Regions from separate parts of the Bacillus sp. BC05(2025) genome, predicted to be linked through region 1. Evidence: a T-box and tRNA genes for the amino acid it is inferred to sense, from the RefSeq annotation. Region 1 holds a T-box; the other holds one or more tRNA genes.
The links. A T-box is a leader RNA that pairs with one kind of tRNA and senses whether it is charged. The one in region 1 lies ahead of ileS (isoleucine--tRNA ligase), so its partner is inferred to be a tRNA-Ile.
Positions count from the first base shown of each region.

Region 2: it has a tRNA-Ile gene. The T-box ahead of ileS (isoleucine--tRNA ligase) is inferred to sense a tRNA for this amino acid. The anticodon was not compared.

Region 1 is NZ_JBWYRA010000004.1:394,156-400,940, reverse strand. Features, by position in the region: gene ACZ76X_RS16235 (M36 family metallopeptidase) at 8-1,519, opposite strand; gene ileS (isoleucine--tRNA ligase) at 1,849-4,950, opposite strand; T-box leader at 5,004-5,243, opposite strand; gene ACZ76X_RS16225 (tetratricopeptide repeat protein) at 5,493-6,785, opposite strand, start outside.
Region 2 is NZ_JBWYRA010000003.1:133,206-139,990, reverse strand. Features, by position in the region: gene ACZ76X_RS11375 (MFS transporter) at 1-829, opposite strand, end outside; gene sodA (superoxide dismutase [Mn]) at 946-1,557, opposite strand; tRNA gene ACZ76X_RS11365 (tRNA-Ile) at 1,779-1,852, opposite strand; gene ACZ76X_RS11360 (DUF1189 domain-containing protein) at 2,095-2,859, shown strand; gene ACZ76X_RS11355 (hypothetical protein) at 2,913-3,278, shown strand; gene ispG (flavodoxin-dependent (E)-4-hydroxy-3-methylbut-2-enyl-diphosphate synthase) at 3,443-4,546, shown strand; gene ACZ76X_RS11345 (Fur family transcriptional regulator) at 4,626-5,039, opposite strand; gene ACZ76X_RS11340 (metal ABC transporter permease) at 5,053-5,886, opposite strand; gene ACZ76X_RS11335 (metal ABC transporter ATP-binding protein) at 5,886-6,656, opposite strand.

The sequences.
Region 1 (6,785 bases):
TTTTATATTAATTCGTACTAATTCCTCTTGCTGCCCAAATACGATCGATATCAGCTGCATGTTGCCCGCCATATAAAAGAGCATCCGCTTGCTTAATTGCTTTTGCTCCATCATTGAATTTAGAATTTGGTGTTAATGACCAGTGTGATTGTAAAATAATTTTCGTTGCTACATCTCGTCCAAAAGCTTGTGCCATTTCATATTGACCTTGTGCCCAAATTTCACCATCATCATGTACCTCATTTGTAATATCTTTCGGATACACTTTATTCGTATCTAATCGGCGTAAGCACGTCGGATCTGAACTAGAATAAGCTGTCGCATCCCATTCTCCAACACATGCTTTTCCGTACCCTGTTGTCGATACTGCATCTTCATAAGTTGCACCTAAGAAATCGCCAAATCCTTCTCCCATCGCTCCTCCTTCTGGTGAACTACCAAAACCAGGAACTTGGTTATCTTGAATCGAATGCCCATACTCATGTGCGATAATACCAGCATCTTCTGCATCATCTACTCCGCCAGTACCGAAAGTTAAAGCTTTCGTTGTCGGGGAATAAAATGAGTTGTCAGCTGTAGTTCCATTCACATTCACTTTAATAGAGCGATTATTAATATTTTTAAAACCTAACCCTTGAATGTAACGCTGTAATGTATCGATATGATAATACGACATCACGTCTTCAAAACTATCATTTGCACGTGTATAGTTAAATTGTAAATTCGTAGATTTCGTTTTCGCTTTTGAAGAAATCGTTACATACTCTCCAATTAAAAATCCTGTTCCGTCTAAACCTTTTAACGTAACAGTCTTCAATTGGTTCGTTAGAGCTGTTGAATCTGCATCATTATTATCTTTTAAGCCTACATTACTACCGCTAGATACGACTGGGTTAGGTAAAAATACTTTTCCTGATCCTTCTGCTTTTCGGTTTATATCAACCTTTTTAATTAACTTTCCGTTTTCCGCATCAATAAATGTCTCCCATGCACCAAACGGGTTATTAGAATGGACTACAACTTTATATACTGGACGAGCAATTCCTTCTTCCACAATATATCCGAATTCTTTCTCTGTAGGAGCCCATAAGTTTTGCTCACTTGCTTCTCCAACATACGCCATTGATTTTTGTATTGCATCTTTTTCACTAATTTTTGTCGTTACTTCCTTCACACCTTTAACGGATTGATAATCAGAAACAGCAAGTACTCCTTTTCCCTCTCCGTTAAGAGTAACTGTAATTTGCTTTGAAAATACAGGTGCACCATTAACAACTTGTTGAAACCTAACATATGAAGCTACTGACGTTTCTGTTGTAGAAATATATTGTAAGTCTGAAAGGTCTGATTTTAATCCATACTGCGAAGCATTTTCTTTTAAATATTCAGTTGCTTTTTTCTGCGGTGAATAAGCCTCTAGCTTTACTTGTTGCTGTTTTTCCAATGCTGAAACTGTAGTAATCGTCCCCATTACTAACGGCACAGTCATTGCCATTGCCACCATTTTTTTATTAAACATAGAACCACTCCCCCTAATAAAGTAGCTCAACCTTATCCCATTACCACTAGGCAATCATTCCCCACAAAATGGGATAAAAATTGAATCTACGAGTAATTCTCTATAAACAATTCTATTACCTTTCCATTTAAGGTGAGTGAAATTTTCTCAATATTTATGTGTGAAATAAAAACAATACTTTAGAAAGAAATTTACACAGTATTTTAATTAGCGTGGTGTGGAGAAACAGTTTTACTAGAGGGATCAATCGAATGGATTATGAGGAAATTAGCCAGATAAATTTCCATCATACAAAAAGGAAGTTGGAATCATTCCAACTTCCTTTTTCTTTATTGAGCCGCGCTTAATTTAATACGGACTTTTGTCTCACCTAAAGATAGTTCCTCGTCTTCATTCGTTAAATGACCAAATTCAAATCTCTTAACGAGTAAATTTTCTTCCAATAAATCTTTATGGTTCGTTAATGTTCGCTTTAGTTCTTCCTCTGTATCAAGAATAACATCGACTCGTAAATTAACCGGTAAATTTAGTTGCTTACGATATTCTTGAACCGCTCGAATAAATTCACGTGCTACTCCTTCTTGTAACAATTCTTCCGTTACATTCGTATCTAACATAACTGTATATTGTCCGTTAGTCGTATTAGAGAATCCTGATTTTGCAACTTTCTCTACTACTACATCTTCAGCTGTTACCACTACTTCTTCTCCTGATGTAGCTTCGTAAACTGCTCTTCCTGTGGATACAAAGTTTTGTACTTCTTCTTGTGACAGTTGTTTTAACCAACCATTTACTGCATTCACACTTTTACCAAACTTCGGCCCAGCCGTTTTAAAGTTCAGCTTTAATTGATAAGACGTATATTTTGTTTCATCAAGTTCAACATGGAATGCCTTCACATTTAACTCATCCATGACGATATCACGATAAGATTCCCAATCCATATCATTTTCATTATGTGCTAGTAATACAAGTTCTGCTAACGGCTGTTTTACTTTTAAAGAATGCTGATTACGGTTACTTCTTCCCAGTTCAACAACTTGTAAAACTGCATCCATTTCCGCTTCTAATTTCGGCTGAAGTAGTGATTCATTTACAACTGGATAATCCTCTAAATGAACGCTATTTCCAGTTAAATTTAAATGAATATCTTCAGCGACAAACGGTGTAAACGGTGCAATTAATTTACTAATTGTCACAAGCACTTCATGAAGTGTCTCATACGCAGCTGCTTTTTCAGCATTCATACCAGATTCCCAGAAACGATTACGTGATCGTCTTACGTACCAGTTACTTACTTCATCTACAAGCGTCGCGATTTCACGAGCTGCATTCGTAAATTGATAATCATCAAGTGCAGTTCTCACTTTTTTCGTTGTACTATGCAATCTTGATAATACCCATTCATCCAATTTCGTCCGCTTTACATCATACGTTTCTTTTGGATTATACTCATCTAAATTTGCATATAAAACATAGAAGCTATACACATTGACTAATGTATCTACAAACTTAGATTTTGCTTCCAGTACTGTTCTTTCAGAAAAACGTTTCGCATTCCACGGAGCACTGTCAACAAGTAGCGCCCATCTTAAAGCATCTGCACCAAACTGATTTACTAGATCAACTGGATCTAGTGCATTCCCTTTACTTTTAGACATTTTCTGTCCTTCTTCGTCTAATACATGCCCTAGTGATAACACTCGTTTATAAGGCACTTTTCCTGTATATAGTGCTGATACTGCTAATAAACTATAAAACCAGCCACGTGTTTGATCAATACCTTCTGCAATTACATCTGCTGGAAACTGTTCTTCAAATAACTCTTTATTTTCAAATGGATAATGATATTGCGCAAATGGCATGGAACCACTATCAAACCAAACATCAATTACTTCTGGTGTACGATTCATCGCACTTCCGCATTTTTCGCAGCATACTTGCACTTCATCTACATATGGCTTATGCAATTCTAAATCTTCAGGTGTTTCTTTCGTACTATGCTTTCTTAAATCAGCAATGCTTTTCGGTGCGAATTGATGATCACAACTTTCACATTCCCATACGTTTAATGGTGTTCCCCAATATCTATTCCGACTAATATTCCAGTCCACCATATTTTCTAAAAACTTACCGAAGCGTCCATGTTTCATATGATCTGGATACCAAGTAACAGAATCATTATTTTGTAAAAATGTATCTTTAATTGCAGTTGTTCGAATTAACCAACTCTCTCCTGCATAATAAAGAAGTGGTGAATCACAGCGCCAGCAATGTGGATAGCTATGTTCATACTTTTCTTTATGGTATAGTAAGCATTCCTTCGCTAAATAACGAACGATATCCACGTCACAATCTTTTACAAACTTCCCTTTCAAAAATGGAACTGCTTCTGTATACTCGCCTTTCTCATCTACAACATGCAAGAATGACAATCCTTCACTTTGCACGACTCTATAATCGTCCTCCCCGTATGCTGGAGCGATATGAACGAGTCCTGTACCACTATCTGTCGTGACAAAATCCGCTGCGATAACGTGGTAACCATTTGTAACTTCCTTCATTGGAAATGGCGGCATATAAGATGTATTTACTAATTCTTCGCCTTTATGAACAGATAATACTTCATAGTCTTCTTTTAATACATCTTGTACACGTTCTTTCGCAACAATGTATACATAACCTTCTTGTTTCGCTTTCACGTATTCCATATTTGAATGTACAGCGAGCGCAACATTTGCTGGAAGTGTCCAAGGTGTTGTTGTCCAACCTAGAAAATATTCATTTTCACTATCTTTCACTTTGAACTTAACTGTTGCACTTAAATCTTTTACTGTTTTATACCCTTGTGCAACCTCATGTGAACTTAGTGAAGTTTGACAGCTTGGGCAGTATGGTGAAACTCTATGTCCTTTATACAATAAACCTTTTTCATGAATCGTCCCTAGAATATGCCATACACTTTCGATATATGGATTCTCTAACGTAACGTATGGATCATCCATATCTACCCAGTAACCGATGCTTTCAGTGAATTCACGCCACTGCTTCTCATATGTGAATACACTCTCTTTACACTTCTTAATAAATGGCTCGATTCCATACTCTTCAATTTCATGTTTACCAGAAATACCGAGTTGTTTCTCCACACCTAGTTCTACAGGTAAACCGTGTGTATCCCATCCCGCTTTTCTTAACACTTTATAACCAGCCATCGTTTTATATCTTGCTACTACATCTTTAATTGTCCGTCCAAGTGCATGACCTACATGTGGTAATCCATTCGCCGTTGGTGGTCCTTCATAAAAAACAAAAGATTGTGCGCCTTCTCGATTCTGAATTGATTGCTCGAAAATACTTTGCTCGTTCCACTGCTTACGAATGCGTGTTTCTCTCCCTACAGCTGACTCTTTTACATCTACTTTCTTCATCTACAATCACTCCTTTGAATATTTTAAAGCACACAAAAAACCCGTCCCTACGAAGTAGGGACGGGTTTAACCGCGTTACCACCCTAATTCTATTAGCTCTTCGCTAATAGCACTTAGCAACGTACTATCATACGTGTTCTTTGTAACGGTAGACATCCGTCCGGGCTTACTCTCTTTCAGCCTCAGCTCCTCGGAGATGATTTTCAAATAACGTCTGCACACCGGCTTTCAGCAACATACCGGCTCTCTGGGGAACAGTACACTATTTTACTCTTTCTCGTCTTCAGATTTGTATACTTTGTTAAAAGTTATTTTATGCCATTAGGCGATAAATTGTCAACTAATTCAAAATATATTTTATCCCGCTTTAATGGGCAGTAAGAACCCCACCTCAAAATGCAGCGAAAGCAAAGAAGTTAGGTGGGGGTCGGGCTGCCCATAAAAGTCCGATTGGTGAGGGCTAATAATCAGTGGGGGATGAAGAACCCCCCACTGATTAAAGTTTCACTTTATTTATGTCCTTTTTCGCTCTTCTTATACAATTACTTTTCAAATTCTCGCAATACTGCTAAATTTTCATTATTCTCGATAAGTTCAGCAAAAAATCCTGACTCATCCTCACGAAGTACAATTTCAAGCTCTTTCCTCGCCTCTTCATTTCTGTTTAACTGTGCTAAATAACAAGCACGATCGTATCTCGCTAACAAATCACTCTCATCAATTTTCAATGCTTCATTTGCTATTTTCTCTGCCTTTATTGTTTGGCCGGCACCATGATAAGAAGATGCTAAAGAAAGAAGAATCGCTGTTTCATTCGGATGATGTATAGAAGCATTTTCTAATACGTGAATTGCCTCTTCAAACCATTCTTGGCTTTGATATATTTCTCCTAAAGCAAGAAACGCTCTACTTACAAACGGTGTTTGCTCCGTTAATTGTAAAGTAATCTTTTCTGCTTTTCTTTCTTCTCCCATTTTAAAGAATACTTGTGCTTGTAAAAGAAGCGTATCATAATCATCTGGTAACTCTCGAACCATTTGCTTCGTTAATTCTGAAGCATCCCGTAACCTATCTTCTTCCTCACACTCTATGAAAAGATTTACAAGTTGCTTCGCTACATCGTAATCCCATTTACTTTCTAATGATGTTTGCAATACATCTATCGCCTCTTTATACATCGCCACATTCTCGTAAAATAGTGCAAATCGCTGCGCTGCCATACTATTTTTTTGATTTAACTTTAATGAGATTTCATATAAATCAATGATTGTAGTAATAATCGAAATTTCTTTCGCACGGTTTTTCATGCGATAAAAAGCTCTTGTAATTATGGATTTCTTCGGCTGTTCATTTTGTTGACGTTCAATCCATCTTTCCGTCACCGCAGATGCTGCATACATAAATGCCATACTTCTTTCAGCTTTTTTCACTTTTAATGTATGAAGAAAATCTCGTATGTTAGACCATTTCTTATGTTGTTCTATCGCTTTTACATATACATCAAATATACGTTCATTATTCACATCTTTTTGTATCAATTTCATCGCAACTTCAATTGCTTTTGCATTTCTATTTTTCACTAGTACTTTTGCATAATGATATAAAACTTCTGTATGCTCACCATCTAATTGTAGCGCATATTCAATCTGTTCTTGTTCTTTATCTATTTCATCCATCGCTCCATACACATATGCAATCGCATCTAATCGCCATATTTCAGGTACTCCGTCCGCTAATTGTTCTAGTTCAGTCAGCAACTCTTTCTGAAGATTCATTTCTACTGAAAGCTGTGCCAAATATTCCATATTAATGTGCAACGGCTCTTCTTTCATCGC
Region 2 (6,785 bases), on a different contig from region 1:
TCTTTAACATACGAGTGACTAAATAGTAACACACAAATGATACTGCCGAATTTACTAAGCTATATTTCCCTAATGCAAGCTCGCTATCAGTTGCTAAATACACGTACACTGAAATAACAAAAATAAACGTTCCCTCTCGCAACCCTTGGAAAAAATGAGCACGTGTAATTCTTCCCCAATTTTTATCAATTTGCCGCTCTTTCAATACTTGTACAATTTCATATCGTCCTTCACATTCTCTCTTAGATACAAAAAAGCTTAAAATGACAGCAATTGCAAATAACAGTAACGAAAGAAAGAATATAACCGTATAACCACTCCACTTTTCCATACGTGAAATTGTGTATCCAGCTGCTATCGGTCCAATCATGCCAGAGAAGGATGTAAGAAGCCCAAGAAATCCGTTAAAGAAATCTCTTGTTTCTGGTTCTGTAATCTCAAATGTTAATAAGTTAAACGCGAGCCAGTAAAAACCATATCCGACTCCTAAAAGAGCCCCCATCAATAAAATATAGTGAGAAGCGCTTTTCCCCGCTACTAAAACAACGATAAAAAAAATCGCGAGCGTGCCTACACCTATTCGTAACAAGATTGAGCGATCAATACGCTTCGCTAATTTCCCACCTACAAGAAATGTGAGAGGCTGCAATACAACGCTGGCCAAATTATACAAGCCAAGATTCACATAATTTTGTGTTTGTTTCCATAAATAAATGTTAACAAACGTATTCGATAAAGAAATTGCGAGCGTGTATAAACCTCCGATAAGGAGTAATAACACTAAATCCCGATTCACTTCAACGTCACCAATTACATGTTTCCACTTCATACACAACTCTCCTTTACTTCATGTTCTAGTCTTCCAAAGACAAGCCCAATTATGTAAAAGGAAAGTACAGAAAAAAGCTAGGAGCATTCTCCTAGCTTTTTCTATCGTTATTACAATTATTTTGCTTCTTGGTAACGTTTTTCAGCAGCGTTCCAATCTACAACGTTCCAGAATGCACCGATGTAGTCTGGACGACGGTTTTGGTAATTTAAGTAGTAAGCATGCTCCCAAACATCTAAACCGATAACTGGAGTTTTACCTTCAGTTAGAGGAGAATCTTGGTTTGGTGTGCTTGTTACTTCTAACTCACCATTATTTACTACTAACCAAGCCCAACCAGAACCGAAACGAGTTGCGCCAGCTTTTGCGAATTCTTCTTTGAATGCATCGAAGCTACCGAATTTCGCTTCAATTGCAGTTGCAAGTTCGCCTACTGGTTGTCCGCCGCCGTTTGGAGATAAGATTGTCCAGAAGAATGTATGGTTAGCATGTCCGCCACCATTGTTACGTACTGCTGTACGGATTGCTTCTGGTACTTCGTTTAAGTTTGCAACTAATTCTTCTACGCTTTTGTCAGCTAATTCTGCATGACCTTCTAAAGCAGCGTTTAAGTTTGTGATGTACGTGTTATGATGTTTTGTATGATGGATGTTCATTGTTTCTTTGTCAAAGTGAGGCTCTAAAGCATCATACGCATAAGGTAAATTTGGTAATTCGTGTTTTGCCATTGTTATATTCCTCCCAGTTTATGTATTGCCACTTAAGTGACATACAACTTCATTCTACCCTAATTGCCATAGGGTGCAAACAAATAAATCACATTGTCTTGCTATCATTAAAGTAGCAAAATTCCCACTTCTTTTCAATTAAAATGCTCATATATTCCGTAAAAAAAGCTCCCTTCTACAAGGAAGCTTCCTGCTGACATAATAAACATGTGAAATGGATATGGACCCTGTAGGACTCGAACCTACGACCGGACGGTTATGAGCCGTCTGCTCTAACCAGCTGAGCTAAGGGTCCACAATTATGTATGTAACAATACATCAAATAAAGGAATTCCTATCGGATATATTCTTTAAGAAATGTAAGATAAATTTACCATATAAAAAAGAAAAGTGTCAATTGTATTTTTCTCGTTTAAAAGAAGAAAATTAATAAAAAGAAATTTAGTTATCTCCACTATATGTAAATATAATATATCTTGAGATTCCTTAGATTCCTACGTTACAATGATTTTATACATACATAAAGGAAGTGAATCTATGTCCATATTTACCCAATTAGCCAAAAGCGTATATTCGCCTAAAGATATGGCGTTATTCCGTTTTCAAAAAATCGGAAAAACAATTTTGTATATTATGCTACTTTGTCTAATCACTACTATTCCAAGAACATTCTTTTACGGTAGCTTTATCCAAGATAGTGTTACTATGGTAAATCAAGCAATTGAAAAAGATTTACCTGATTTTAAAATCGAAAATGGTGAACTAAAAGCTGATATTGAGCAACCTATTCAAAAAGAAGAGGGAGATGCCCTTTTCGTATTTGACCCAAACACAACAGATATAGAAAAATATCAGAATAAAACTGGTTTATTTATTTTAAAAGATAAAGTAGTTTCTATAGGAAATGGTCAAACACAAACATACTCCTACAATGATTTATTAGGGACATCTCTTGAGAAGAAAGATTTGCAAGATTTTATTTCTGTATTCGATAGTATTTATCCAATTTTATTAGCAGTTATTGGCGTGTTAGTATACCTATTCCAACTGTTTATTACTTTCTTAGGAATTACTTTACTTGCGTTTATCGGTTCTGCTATGAGTGGTCAACGTAAATTATCTTATAAGCAAGTATGGACGTTAACTGCTTACAGCTACACAATTCCAACAATCTTCTTTATGATTATGGATTTATTCAAAATCGTTGTACCTGGTTCAACATTCATTTATATCGCAGTTGTTTTAATTGTCCTATATTTAACAATTAAAGAAGTTCCAAAACCGAACGAAAAAAATGCCTAAATAGGCATTTTTTTTTTGGACAAGCATATATTCCTAGCAAAGGAGTGAAGAATATGAAAAGATTAGGTATATTCTTATTCGTGCTTGTTCTTGGTTATATATTTTATTACGATATAAAAATCGGCACTTTACCGATGTTAAGTTCATATAAAAAGACAAATGCGGCCGAAACGATAAAAAAAGAAAGTACAGATACGAAACAAAAGAAAGAGAACAAAGCGGAAAAAGAAACAGATGTCACTTATAAAACAATCGAAGTCAAAACAGGTGATACGGTTCTTTCCATTACAGAAGCAATTAATAAGAAGAAAATTCCTTCTATCGAAAAAGTAATTGATGATTTTAAACAATTAAATAAAAATACATCCGCTACAAAAATACAACTTGGAAAGTCTTATAAATTCCCGTTATATCAATAAGCAATCACTTAATCCTTGTCAATTACATAAAGGCGCTGATACAATAGTAAAAGTGAAACCGAGCACTTCGGTTTCTATAGCCCTGTATCACGTATACTTTCATTGATATAAGGGACTAAATAAGAAACTTCTTTTATAAGGAGAGCGATCTATTCGTGAATGAAATGACTCATCGTACAAAAACACGTCCAGTTAAAGTCGGTAATTTAACAATTGGCGGTAATAATGAATTAATTATACAAAGTATGACAACAACAAAAACACATGATGTTGAGGCAACAGTTGCTGAAATTAAACGTTTAGAAGAAGCTGGCTGTCAAGTCGTGCGTGTTGCTGTTCCAGACGAACGCGCAGCAAATGCTATTGCTGATATTAAAAAACAAATCAACATTCCACTTGTTGCTGATATTCATTTTGATTATCGCCTTGCTTTAAAAGCAATTGAAGGTGGCATTGATAAAGTACGTATCAATCCAGGTAACATTGGTCGTCGCCATAAAGTAGAAGCTGTTGTAAATGCAGCAAAAGAACGCGGTATTCCAATCCGTATCGGTGTAAACGCAGGTTCATTAGAGCGTCACATTTTAGAAAAGTACGGATACCCAACTGCAGATGGTATGGTTGAGAGCGCCCTACATCACATTAAAATTTTAGAGGACTTAGATTTCCATGATATTATCGTATCTATGAAAGCCTCTGATGTTAACTTAGCAATTGAAGCATACGAAAAAGCTGCACGTGCTTTTGATTACCCATTACATTTAGGTATTACAGAATCTGGAACGTTATTTGCTGGAACTGTAAAAAGTGCCGCTGGTCTTGGAGCAATCTTAAGTAAAGGCATCGGAAATACACTACGTATTTCATTAAGTGCTGATCCAGTTGAAGAAGTAAAAGTTGCGCGTGAACTATTAAAGTCATTCGGCCTTGCATCTAATGCAGCAACACTTATTTCTTGTCCAACTTGCGGTCGTATTGAAATTGATTTAATTAGTATCGCTAATGAAGTGGAAGAATATATCTCTACACTACAAGTACCAATTAAAGTTGCAGTACTTGGCTGCGCTGTAAATGGTCCTGGTGAAGCTCGTGAAGCTGATATCGGCATTGCCGGCGCACGTGGAGAAGGACTATTATTCCGTAAAGGGCAAGTCGTTCGTAAAGTACCAGAAGAAATAATGGTAGAAGAACTGAAAAAAGAAATCGACGTAATTGCTGCTGAAATGGCTGCTGAACGAGAAAAAGAAAAAGAAACACAAGAACAATAAAAAGAAGGTTGCCACAATATTTGTGAGCAACCTTCTTTTCTACGTAAAAAAGCTCGTCAGTTACATAACTGACGAGCTTTTACTTTGCACATTTTGGACAACGGCCGTATATTTCAAACTTATGACCAGTTACTTCATAACCGTTAAAATCTTTATTCATAAAATCCATCGGGCAAGAAGTAATCTCTTTCGTCCCTCCGCAATCTAAACAAATAAAATGATGATGATGTTCCATAATAGAACATGTAAAACGAAAATGTTTTTCACCGTTTAATTCCGTCTGTTCTAAAACACCGATTTCAGCAAACACCGTTAAGTTACGATAAATCGTGTCAAAGCTAAGACCTGGATAATCATCCTTCATATGCTCTAAAACGTCTTTCGCCGTTAAATAACGATTGTGAGCTGCAAATAACCTAAGCATCTCTTCTCTTTTCCCAGTATGTTTGTATCCTTTATCTTTCATTAGGCGTAAAGCTTCTGTTAGATTCATATCTATCCCTACTTTATGCAGTTTTTTTCTTTTTCCATAAAATCGCACCAATTAAAATAAGAACCGCTATCATAACAATTGTACCACCTGGTGCTAAATCAAGTTGATACGAAGCAAACATTCCACCAATTACTGCAATTTCACCAAATAAAATGGAGAAGAAAATTGTTTGTTTAAATCCATTCGCAATACGAATACTTGCTGCAACTGGTAACGTCATTAATGATGATACGAGAAGAACCCCTACTACACGCATTGATACCGCAATGACAAGCGCAACCAATATAATGAAAATAAAGTGAATCCACTTTGCACTCAAACCAGTTGATACAGCGTACTCCTCATCAAACGATAGTAAAAATAACTCTTTGTATAATAAAGTAATCGTTACAATAACAGCAATTGCTACAATACCAATGATTATTAAATCCGTACTTGTTACAGCACTTACACTACCAAATAAGTAACTAAATAAATCTGTGTTAAATCCATTTGCAAGTGAAATAAAAATAACGCCAATCCCCATTCCTGCTGAAAGAATAATCGGAATTGCTAATTCTTGATAATGTTTATATACAGTACGTAATTTTTCAATAAGTAACGCTCCACCAATAGAAAAAATCATTCCCATATATAACGGATTTAAAAATCCCCCTGTGAAAATTGTTTTTTCTAGTAGTAAACTTGCAGCAATACCCGATAATGTTACGTGGCTTAATGCATCTGCAATAAGCGACATACGGCGAATGACAACAAATACACCGATAAGTGGCGCAACAAGTCCTATTAAAATCCCTGCATATAAAGAGTTACGTAAAAAGTCATATTGTAAAAAATCTTGTATCATTATATCCTCCCGTGATGCTCATGCTCGTGTTCTAAACGATGAACATGATGTCCATATAAGACGGACATTTCCGCATCTTCTAACTCTCGGAACTTCTCTACATTTCCATGGAAATGTAAATGTTGGTTTAGGCATGCAACATGTGTTACTTTCTCGGTAACAGCTCCCATATCATGCGTAACGAGAATTAATGTGATTCCTAACCTCTTGTTTAAATCCTCTAATATCTCATAAAAACTTTCTACATTCTTCACATCGATTCCAACAGTAGGCTCGTCCAAAATAAGTAATTCAGGATCACTAACGAGCGCACGAGCAATAAATACACGCTGTTGTTGTCCACCAGAAAGTTCTCCGATATTGCGCCCTTGAAACTCACTCATTCCTACATCAGCAATCGCTTTTTCTACCTTTTCCTTATCGCTTTTCGTGAAAAAGCGAAATAGCCCTTTTTTCGAAACGAGTCCCATTGACACAACTTCAAACACAGTTGCCGGAAAACCAGAATTAAAGCTATTTGCCTTTTGCGACACATAACCAACTTTGTTCCATTCTTTAAACTTCTTACTATCAACACCAAACAAACGAATACTTCCCTGTTTTGGCTTTAAAACGCCTAATAAGCATTTTAGCAACGTTGATTTCCCAGAACCATTTGGTCCAACTAAACCTAAAAAAGCTCCCTTCGGAACTTGCAAATTAATATCTTCTAACACATTTCGATCTTCATATCGAAATGACAGTCCTTCTATTTCTAATATATTATTCATAGCATCTCACCTATTTTAATTCAGAATGATTCCGATTTATATCTATTTGAATTATAGTATAGCTTATTATAGTTGTAAACCAATCTGCCTAAAATATATCTACTTTTTCAAGAAACCTTATTATTATAA